One region of the Acinetobacter sp. M5A5_2a genome, then DNA from elsewhere that is predicted to be linked to it. Evidence: predicted binding sites of a transcription regulator. Region 1 holds the regulator's gene; the other holds the start of a gene.
What was found. The regulator PhoB, encoded in region 1, activates phosphate uptake and scavenging genes when phosphate is short. The targets are predictions, from matches to a motif close to TGTCATNAANCTGTCATAA.

Region 1 (5,358 bases):
AGATTTATTAAATAACTTATATAGACTGACTATAGATTATATTTGATATTATCAATGACAAAAAATTAAAATCATGTCCATAATAACTTATATATACAAAATGGCTAAGTATCTTTCACTGCGTCTATTTAATATCCACCCTTTGTGTGAAATGAATACTTTTTAAGCCATGTTATATAGTCTTTCTTTAGGAAAAACTACTGTAAAAGTTGAACCTTCATTTTCTTTAGACTGGACATCTAAATAAGCGCCATGTTGCATTAATACATGCTTCACAATGGCCAAACCTAAACCTGTACCGCCTGTTTGACGACTACGGTCGCTGTCAACACGATAGAAGCGTTCAGTCAGACGTGGTAAATGTTTCGGATTAATTCCAATGCCTGTGTCTTGTACACTAAAGTAGGCATGTTCACCGTCGTCATGCCAGCCAATCGTAATGGTTCCACCTTTGGGCGTGTATTTGATGGCATTGGTAATTAAGTTACTAAACGCGCTGGCGATTTCCATGTCAGAACCAATCAGGTCACAGTGACTATCAATATGTAAATTGAGTGTATGTCCATAATCGGCATTGTAGGCCTGAGCATCATCAAACAGTTGATTCATTAAACTCGGCATTTCAATAATCTGATTTTTTGCAATTTTCTTATTATTTTCTAAATTCGATAACAGTAGTAAATCATTCACCAAAGCATTCATACGTTTGGTTTGTGACTGCATCTGATCAAACGCACGTTTCCAGCGTGGACTAATATCTTCTTGATCGGTAAATGTCTCGATATAACCACTAAGTACAGTTAATGGTGTACGAAGTTCATGAGAAATATTATCTACAAAGTCTTTACGCATTTGCTCAAGGTTGTGCATACGAGTAACGTCGTAAGCCACCAATAAACGGCTTTCTCCACCAAATCGTGTGAGCTTGACCTGCACATATCGGTCATCGTCAAAACTCGACTGTAATTTAATACCATCGGGTGCCTGATCAATATTGTTAAAATATTCAATAAAGGTCGGCTGGCGTAAAATCGTTAATAAATTTCGACCACGGTCGAGAGGGCTGATACCTAACAAACGTTCAGCAGCAGGGTTCCACCATTCAATTTTATGTTGATCATCAATGAGGACAACAGCTTCGGCAAGCGCCACTAAAGAAGACTGAGCGCGGTCAATTAAACCGACCATTTCTGCTTGAACGATTCGTTCCTGACGCTGGGCACGGTAAACATTAAACAATAACGCTCCCCAAATCCCGTTTAGGTTTGGAGGAACGTCATAAGGTTTATTTGCAATCCAGTCATTGACCAGATAAAGCGAACGCAACTGGAGTGTAAAAAACACCACAAAGGCGATAAAAATACAGCTCCAGAAATACCCAAGGCCTAAACCGACTAAACCGGCAATAATTATAAAAAATAATAAAAGCCGTAAATCTTGTTTGGCAAACGTCCATAAACTACTGTAGCGGGAAAGCTTTTGTTCACGTACCTGTTCGGGGACGGGGTAGGGTTCATACATAAATCTTGGTTAACCTGCGGCTAAATCTGCACGTGTTGAGAAGCGGTAGCCAGTTCCACGCACGGTCTGAACAAATCGGTCAACACCAAAAGGTTCTAAAACTTTACGCAAACGACGGATGTGCACATCGATAGTTCGATCTTCGATATATACATTACCGCCCCAGACCTGATCGAGCAACTGGGCACGTGTATATGCACGCTCTGGATGGGTCATAAAAAACGCAAGTAAGCGATATTCAGTTGGGCCCATATCTAAAATACTGTCGCCAAAGCTGACACGTTGGCTCACAGGATCAAGAATTAAACCATTGGCGTCAATCATTTTTTCGCCACTTAATGCATTTGCACGACGCAGAACCGCTTTAATACGTGAAACCAGTTCACGTGTTGAGAAAGGCTTCGTCATGTAATCATCTGCGCCAGCATCCAGACCTTGTACTTTGTGGTCTTCTTCTCCGCGAGCGGTAAGCATAATTACTGGAATTTCTGCTAAGTTCTCATCACGTTTTAAGCGGCGACATAAATCGACACCACTTACGCCTCCAGGTAACATCCAATCGAGCAAGATAAGCGCCGGACGTTGGTCGACGATAATTTGATGAGCCTGTTTGGCATCTTCTGCCTGCAAACATTGAAAGCCTGCCATGTCCAAAGAAGTATGGATCATTTCACGAATAGGAAGCTCATCATCGACAATTAAAATATAGTCATCTTTCACAGCGCAATATCCTATAGATTTAACGGTGAACCGTTTTGTAGTTATGACAGGCTTATTACAAAGATTAATTATGACAATTTCATTGCAGAAAAGTCTATAAAATTGAATTTAGCAATAATTTGTGACAAAAGTAAGGCAAAGGTGTGACCGAATGATGACATGAAAGCTTAAATATTCTTAAAATCATTCAATAAGTTATCACCTTTAAAGCTGAACTGGTTTTGTACATTTTAGAGTGTCAAAAAACTTTAATATTATTTTGAAACCTTGGCCAATAAAGATAAGAAAACAATGCGGCATGCGGTTAAAACCTGTTCAAGAGACTGCTCAAAGCCTCCCATGACCCATCGAATTGCAATTTGAGTAACATATCCATTTAAGCCAGTTGCGATTAGAGAGAGCTCATTTTCGTTGTGTTGGATTTGTGGCATGGTCAACATAACAAAGGCCTGAATCATTCGATCAAACTGTGCAAGAGTTTCTTGAATGGTGGCCTGATTATGTAATTCTTGTACCAAAACTGCGTCAACATAGACAATGCGAGCTAATCTCGGGTCGTCTTTTAATGTCGTCAGCAGTGCCCTTAAACCAGCATCGACCATTTTTTCTGGATCTGGTGTCGCTTTAATGACAGCTTGCATCAGGTTTTGCTGCAATTCTTCAATCATTTTTAAAAAGATGGTTTGAAATAAATCTTCGCTCTTTTTAAATGATTCATAAAAATAACGTTCTGTGAGTTTTGCTTCTTGGCAGACATCCTTAACCGTCACGGAAAAAAAGCCGAGTGTTCCATAAGTCGCAATGCCAGCTTCAATCAGTTTTTCTCGGCGTGCCTCTTTACGTTCAGATAGAGATAACCCTTTGAACTGACGTTCTTTACTCACAGTTTTTGTTTTCTTTTTACTGGTTGAGTCGTTTGTCGCCATAAATAAGTCGTTTCCTAAAGATTGGTTTCCTAATTTATAGGTTTTAGCCAAATATGCTCACTATGATAAAGCTCTCAGCAGAATTGTGCCATTCTATCTGAAATTACAGTGTACTATATTGACAATGGATATTGTCAAAATTATATTAAAGATGTCTAAGCTGCACATGCAATGAACCGATTGTGCAAATATCGAAAAACAAAGGATGGACAATGAAAAATTTTAAAAACAAAGTCGCTGCAATTACGGGCGCAGGTTCTGGCATTGGGCAACAACTCGCAATTCTTTTGGCAAAACAGGGCTGCCATCTTTCATTGAGTGATATTAATGAGAAGGGATTACAGCAAACCGTTGAGCTTTTAAAACCGTATAGCACGATTACTGTGACGACCAAAAAGCTTGATGTTTCTGACCGTGAAGCGGTAAAGCAGTGGGCCCAAGAAACTGTTCAAGATCATGGGTCAGTTAACCTGATTTTCAACAACGCTGGCGTCGCTCTAGGTTCAACTGTCGAAGGTGCGACCTACGAAGATTTAGAGTGGATCGTTGGGATTAACTTCTGGGGTGTAGTGTACGGAACGAAAGAGTTCTTACCGTTCATTAAGCAAACGCAAGATGGCCATATTATTAATATTTCAAGCCTATTTGGTTTAACCGCTCAACCAACTCAATCTGCTTATAACGCAACTAAATTTGCTGTGCGCGGTTTTACCGAGTCATTGCGTCAAGAGTTAGATATTGAAAAAAGTGGCGTAAGCTCTTTGTGTGTACATCCGGGTGGAATCCGCACCAATATTGCTAAATCTGCAAAAATGAGTGATAGCTTGAATAGTTTGGGTATGGACCCGACTAAATCGATTCAAAATTTTGACAAGTTATTACGTACTCCACCTGAAGAGGCTGCTAGTCAAATTTTACAAGCAGTATTAAAAAATAAACGTCGTTTATTGATTGGTAGTGATGCAAAAATTCTTGATGCATTCCAGCGTTTGTTCCCAACTGGATATCAACGTGCTTCTACCATTGTGACTAAGTTAATGAAATAATTTCAAAGTCAAAAAAAGCCATCAAATGATGGCTTTTTTTATAAGAATTGATTGGTTCTAAATAAGAACTTTGATCTTCTTTTTCTTCCAGATGAATTGGTAATAGAGCCCTTGAATAATACACAAACTGACAAATGCCAAGGCATAGGCAACCCAGATTCCTTTAAGGCCCCATATTGAGCTAAACCAGTAAGCACATGGAATTTCAATAAACAAAATAGCGGAAATATTAAGTAGCATTGGAACGGTCACTGTGCCGCTGGCACGCATGATCGATGCAAAAATGGCACCCGCACCAAAGAATAAAATTGCCCAAAGTACAATAAATAAAAGTTGTTGGCCCAGTACCACCACGGTTGGGTCGGTAATGAATAAAGCCATTAAATATTTTGAAAATAGATAGCCAAGTCCAATTAAGGTACCCGTAAATAAAAAGTTCATGCCTAAGGCAGTACGAGTCACACGAGATAACAATTCAGATTTACCTGCACCAATCGCTTGTGCAGCAAAAATTGAAGCTGCAATTGAGATTGATAAGGCAGGGAACTGGATGTAATTGAGCACCTGATTTACCGCACCATATGCTGCTGTAGCATGTGAACCATAATGGTTAACCAACCCGACAATAACCAACCCAGCCATTGAGGTGGTAATCATTTGAATACCGGTTGGGACGCCTAAGCGCAAAATGATTTTGCTCAGTTCTGGATTGTGACGGATATGTTGCAGAAGCTGACGATTCGGCCGAAGTGGATGATTTTTCTTATTTAGATAAATCGCAAGAAAAATCAAAATAGCCACATAACCCGTGATCGTTGCAATTGCTGGAGCAATAATTCCCAGAGCTGGTAAGCCAAAATAACCTTTAAGCAATATCGGGGTAATCACCAAACCAATAACGCTAGTTAAAGCAAGGGCAAGCAAAGGTGTAGTACTGTCGCCTACACCACGTAAAATTGAAGTATAGATAATATAAACAAACAGAAGCGGGCTGCCTGCCAGCATCCACTGCACATAAGGTAAAGCCAGATGCATCACCTTGGGGTCAGTGCCTAATAACTCTAAAATATCGTGGGCAAAAAACACACCAATAATCGCGGTAATTACTCCACCAATCAGTGTCATAAAGAGGGTAGAACCCACCA
Region 2 (5,358 bases), on a different contig from region 1:
GTTTATGATTTGCCGTAAGGGCAAGAAATAGATATGTTTCTGCGGCTTGTGGTGCTAAACGCTGTGCTTGAAGCGCATAGCGTTCAGCTTCTGACCATTGCTGGTTTTTGTAAGCCTGCTGTGTTTTTTGCATTAAAACTTTAAATGCAGGCAACTGGCTGCCATCATCACTAAAATGTTGAGGCTTTTTTTGCTGAGGAACAATAACCTGTAAATTTTTGCGTTGAATTTCTGGATGTTCATAAGGTGTAATTTTTACACCCGATGGAGTTTCCGTGCTCTTTTTCGCTGGTGGAGCAGGTGTTTTCTCTTTGGGGTTGGAATGATCAGGCAAAGTTGTACAGCCGACCATAAGTACAGCACCAATATAAAAAACACCTTTCTTCAACATATCCTACTTTCCTGTTAACGCTTAGTTGTTATAACTACCACTTGAAATCACACGTGAGTTATTTGACAGATCTTGTTGCATCTGGCTTTCACTTTCACGAATATAACTGTCGGTATTATCATCCTGAGAGTCAGGAGTTGTGTTATCACTTTGTGGCGTATATGTTGGATCAACTTGATAATACGGTGCTGCACATGGCGTAGCACGATGTGGAACCGTATGCGTTAGCATCGGAATATACATAGCGCCATCACAAGCCTGAGCAGATAAATCACCCGTTGCACGGTCAATCCACTGCCACTGTACAGTGTCTGGTTGACGTATATTCACAGGAGTTTGGCGTAACTGTTTCATCACGTTAGTCCATACTGGCAATGCACCAGATGAACCTGTTAAACCAGTTACTTTATTGTCATCTAAACCTAACCAAACTACAGCAACGTGATTACCTGAGTAACCAGCAAACCATGAGTCACGTGTATCGTTAGTCGTACCTGATTTACCAGCCAATTTTAAAGCTGGAGATAAGCTGCTATAGGCTGAACGACCAGTACCCGAAGACATGACCTGTTGTAAACCATAATTCATGATATAGCCAACAGCCGGATCAATCGTTTGTTGAACATTCAGGCCATAACGGTCAAGCAGACGACCATTGGCATCTACGACAGATCGAATTGCACGAGTTGGATATTTAAAACCGCCTGTAGCGAAGTTTTCATAAATTCCGAGCACTTCCATTGGTGACATATTGACTGCCCCAAGGAAAATAGAAGGGTAGGCAGGAATCGTTGACTCAACACCAAACTTTCTTAAATTATTGCTAAATGTAGATAGACCAAACTCCTGACCTAAGCGTACAGCAGATAGGTTGTATGAGTTTGCTAATGCCTCACTCAGACTGACTACACCATGTCCACCACCGCTATAGTTTTTAGGTGTCCAGCTTTTACCACCATCTACAGGAACACTGATCGGCGCATCTTCAATTTGGCTTGCCCAGTTATAACGTCCAGATTCAATAGCACTTAAATAAATCACAGGTTTCAATAAAGAACCCACTTGACGTTTCGCATCTAAAGCACGGTTAAAACCAGTAAAGTCTTGTGTAGAACCAACCGCTGCAACTAACTCACCGTTTTCAGGATGTGCAATCAGTACAGCACCTTGTAGATTTTTCAAACGTGCTGGATTGCTGTTGGCTAAGCGATCTACTGAAGCTTTAAACGCATTTTGAACTTGAGTTTGAGTAATTGGATCTAAGGTCGTAAAAATACGTAATCCCTGATTGGTTAAATCACTTTCTTGATACTCTGTACGTAATTGACGACGTACAATATCTAAAAAGTCTGGGAATTTTGCAGGGCCTAAACTTGGTTTACTTAACACATTTAAAGGACGTGCAATTTCATCTTCATATTCGGCTTGGGTTAAATAACCCATCACACGCATGTTATTTAACACGGTATCGCGGCGTTTTTTTGCACCTTCAGGGTTTTTCCAAGGGTTATATAAAGAAGGACCTTGAACGAGTCCAACTAAATAAGCTTGTTGTGCGACACTGAGTTCACGTAACGGTAAACCAAAATAAAATTGTGAAGCCAAACCATAACCATTAATTGAATAGCTACCATTTTGGCCCAGATTCACTTCATTTAAATACGCCTCTAAAATTTCATCTTTGCTGTAATGCAGTTCGATGAGTAAAGCCATTAATGCTTCATTGACTTTACGTTTTAGTGTGCGTTCAGGGGTGAGATAGAAGTTTTTAACTAATTGTTGAGTCAGGGTTGAGCCACCTTGACGTTTTCCACCAGTGACATTACTGACCAATGCACGAGCTGTACCGCGAATTGAAATACCATGATGATGATAAAAATTGCGGTCTTCTGTAGAAATTAAAGCTTCAATGAGCGGTTTAGGGACATTATTCAGTTTAATGAGTACACGGTCTTCATTGTGTTGAGGATAAATTCCTCCAATGAGTAACGGTTCCAAGCGTGCAACGCCGGTTGAAGAGGGTTTAGTACTTCTAACTTCAACAACTTGATCATTTGCAAAACTTAACTCTAAGACTTGTTCAGGTTCAACACTGTCACCGTAGTCAAAACCACGTGTGTGGATATACATATTGCTGCCTTGAGCAACATAGCTTCCAGACTTGTCATAATTACTTGAAGTTTTGTAACCCAATAACTTTAATTCTTGAGTGAAATTTGCTTGAGAAATAGGCGCGTTGTTATAAATTTCCAAAGGTCGTGCAAACACTTTGGCAGGAATATCCCACCGCTGGCCTTCAAATTTTTCACGGATAATATTATCTAAACGAATCAGATAGATACTAAGAGCAATAAAAGCACCAATGACCAAAATGGAAAAGATTAGTGCAAAGAAACCGATACCACGTTCAAACTTCATAAAAATGAGATAAAACCCTAACAATGCCTGTAATGATGCGATAGCTTGTCATCAATTTGCAATGATAAAACTGTGAATAATTGGAAAAGTTAGATTGAATTTTACAGCATCTTGTAGTTATGTTTTTTTAAATTAATCGGGTTAATGTTATTATAGCCGAGTATCGCAGCGGAGCTTACTCATTCGTGCAAATTTCACATAAGTCCTTCAGAAACGTCGGGTTAATCGGTCGACCAGATAAATCATCAGTTGTAGAAACACTATGTTTAATTCATGATCATTTGTTGAACTTAGGTTTGAACCCCATTTTTGATCAGGAAACAGCCGAATTAGTGCCTTATGATCATGCACAGATAGTAAGCCGTCATCTATTAGGTGAAGTTGCTGATTTAGTTATTGTGGTTGGAGGCGATGGTTCTCTACTCCATGCAGCCAGAGCATTGGTCCGTTACAATACCCCTGTTATTGGCATCAACCGTGGGCGATTAGGTTTTTTAACTGATATCAAACCTTCAGAAGCCATTTTTAAACTTGACCAAGTGCTTCAAGGGCATTTCCAGCTTGATCGCCGTTTCTTACTTGAAATGGAAGTACGAACAAATGGCGAAGTTATTTATGATGCAATCGCTTTAAATGATGTTGTTTTGCATTCGGGTAAGTCCGTCCATATGATTGACTTTGAACTCAACATTGATGGTCAATATGTTTATCGCCAGCATAGTGATGGTTTAATTGTTTCTACTCCAACAGGATCAACTGCCTATGCTTTGTCAGGCGGTGGACCAATTTTACATCCAAGTATGGATGCGATTGCATTAGTTCCAATGCATCCCCATACATTGTCATCACGTCCCATCGTAGTCGGCGGGCAAAGCGAAATTAAAATTGTTATTCGCGAAAATCGAGTTTTGCCGATGGTGAGTGCTGATGGACAACATAGTATATCGCTGAATGTCGGAGATAGTTTACACATCCGCAAACATCCATTTAAACTAAGTTTATTGCATCCACCAGGTTATGATTTCTATATGGCCTGCCGTACCAAACTTGGTTGGAACCAAGATTTTGAATCTTTTCAAAGAGATGAATCATGAATATTGAACAAATGCTATCTGTTTTAAACCCTGAAATTGTAGAGCGTTTAAAAACAGCAGTAGAAATTGGTAAATGGCCAAATGGCGTTGTTTTAACAAAAGAGCAGCGTGAGACTTGTATGCAAGCTGTCATCGCTTGGGAGTTGAAAAACTTACCAGAAGAACAGCGTAGCGGCTATATTGACCGCGGTACGAAAGAAGAGGGTGAAGAGTGTGATGATGATCATCACAAGCAGGAACCTGAGTTTAAACCAATTCGTTTTGTTTAATTTAAGAAGCTCAGTGATTACTGGGCTTTTTTTATGTTTATCAAAATATAATAAAGAATCCTATGAAACGTTTAAAACCTATTTACGTACTATTATTTCTAATATTGTTTAGTGGTGCTGCATTAGCCAAACAGCCGATTGAATGTTTACTCAACGTGAAGGTTGTTGCGAGTCGGAAATACACTTCACCTCAAGCTAAATATACAAGTATAAAGAACGACGGTTATCCCATGTTATTGATTGGGATTCAGGTGCTGGAGTCGCAAACAATACGAAGCTCCCAAAAGATCAAAGCGCATCATTTATATTGTAAGACACTTATTGGTCAACAACGAGATGCTTATCTTTCGGGTTCCTACGATTCTAATAAGATTACAATCAAAATAGGTGATCACTTGAAACTAAGAAATATTCATTCTTCAGGTCAGGAATATCCATTTTGGCCAGATTTTTATTATATTGAGCCTTAAAACCAAGGCTATCCGATATAACCTTGGTTATTCATATATTAGAAACGACTATTCCATAACGCTTTTGCTTTCAGCATTGCCTCTTCAAAACTAGTAACAACTCCCATGGTATATAGTGCAATTCCGATGGTTTCTGTTACTGCCATTTCACCGTATTCATGGTGCTGCTGACCTAACCATACTGCTTTAAAAGTTGCTAAATCTAATTCTTCTTCCGTTGGACTACGTTCAGGTGTGAGCTTTGGTAACTCATGTTCATAGAGTTCACCATTTTTAATACCGCAAATGAGTGTTTTTGCATCTGGATTTCGCTCAAATTCACCGCCTTCACCCTTAATGACTGCACTATTTTGATAGCCTAAGCGCAGTGCACTATGTTGATGGGAAGTTCTATAAGCTGGATGGAATATAGCTTGTAAGGTGGCTTTTGCATTAAAAGGATTTATTAAGCGGGCTAAAGTATGAATAGGTGAGCGTAATCCCATCACATTTCTTAAAGAAATCAGTTCACTTAAAACAGGTGAAATCACGTCTAAAGGTAAGTAAGCGAAATTTTGCTCTGCTAACTGAGTACGCACTTCTTGTTCAGAATGACAAATTTGATAACCAACATATTCTAAAACCTGCTCGGTATAGACTCGGTTAAGGGTATGGCCTGATGCACCGTGCATAACAATTTTATAACCGTGTTGAGCAAGGGTGAGGGCTGCTAACAA

Region 2: ACLBWE_RS06500 (NAD(+) kinase) is a predicted target of PhoB. The motif match lies at 2,856-2,874, and genes of this name have one in related genera.

The regions. Positions count from the first base shown of each region.
Region 1 is NZ_JBKEZV010000002.1:380,928-386,285, reverse strand. Features, by position in the region: gene phoR (phosphate regulon sensor histidine kinase PhoR) at 163-1,521, opposite strand; gene phoB (phosphate regulon transcriptional regulator PhoB) at 1,531-2,241, opposite strand; gene ACLBWE_RS04165 (TetR/AcrR family transcriptional regulator) at 2,496-3,167, opposite strand; gene ACLBWE_RS04160 (SDR family NAD(P)-dependent oxidoreductase) at 3,380-4,213, shown strand; gene ACLBWE_RS04155 (MATE family efflux transporter) at 4,271-5,358, opposite strand, start outside.
Region 2 is NZ_JBKEZV010000003.1:415,064-420,421, forward strand. Features, by position in the region: gene ACLBWE_RS06490 (tetratricopeptide repeat protein) at 1-391, opposite strand, end outside; gene mrcB (penicillin-binding protein 1B) at 413-2,809, opposite strand; gene ACLBWE_RS06500 (NAD(+) kinase) at 2,995-3,903, shown strand; gene ACLBWE_RS06505 (YeaC family protein) at 3,900-4,172, shown strand; gene ACLBWE_RS06510 (hypothetical protein) at 4,235-4,642, shown strand; gene ACLBWE_RS06515 (glycosyl transferase family protein) at 4,681-5,358, opposite strand, start outside.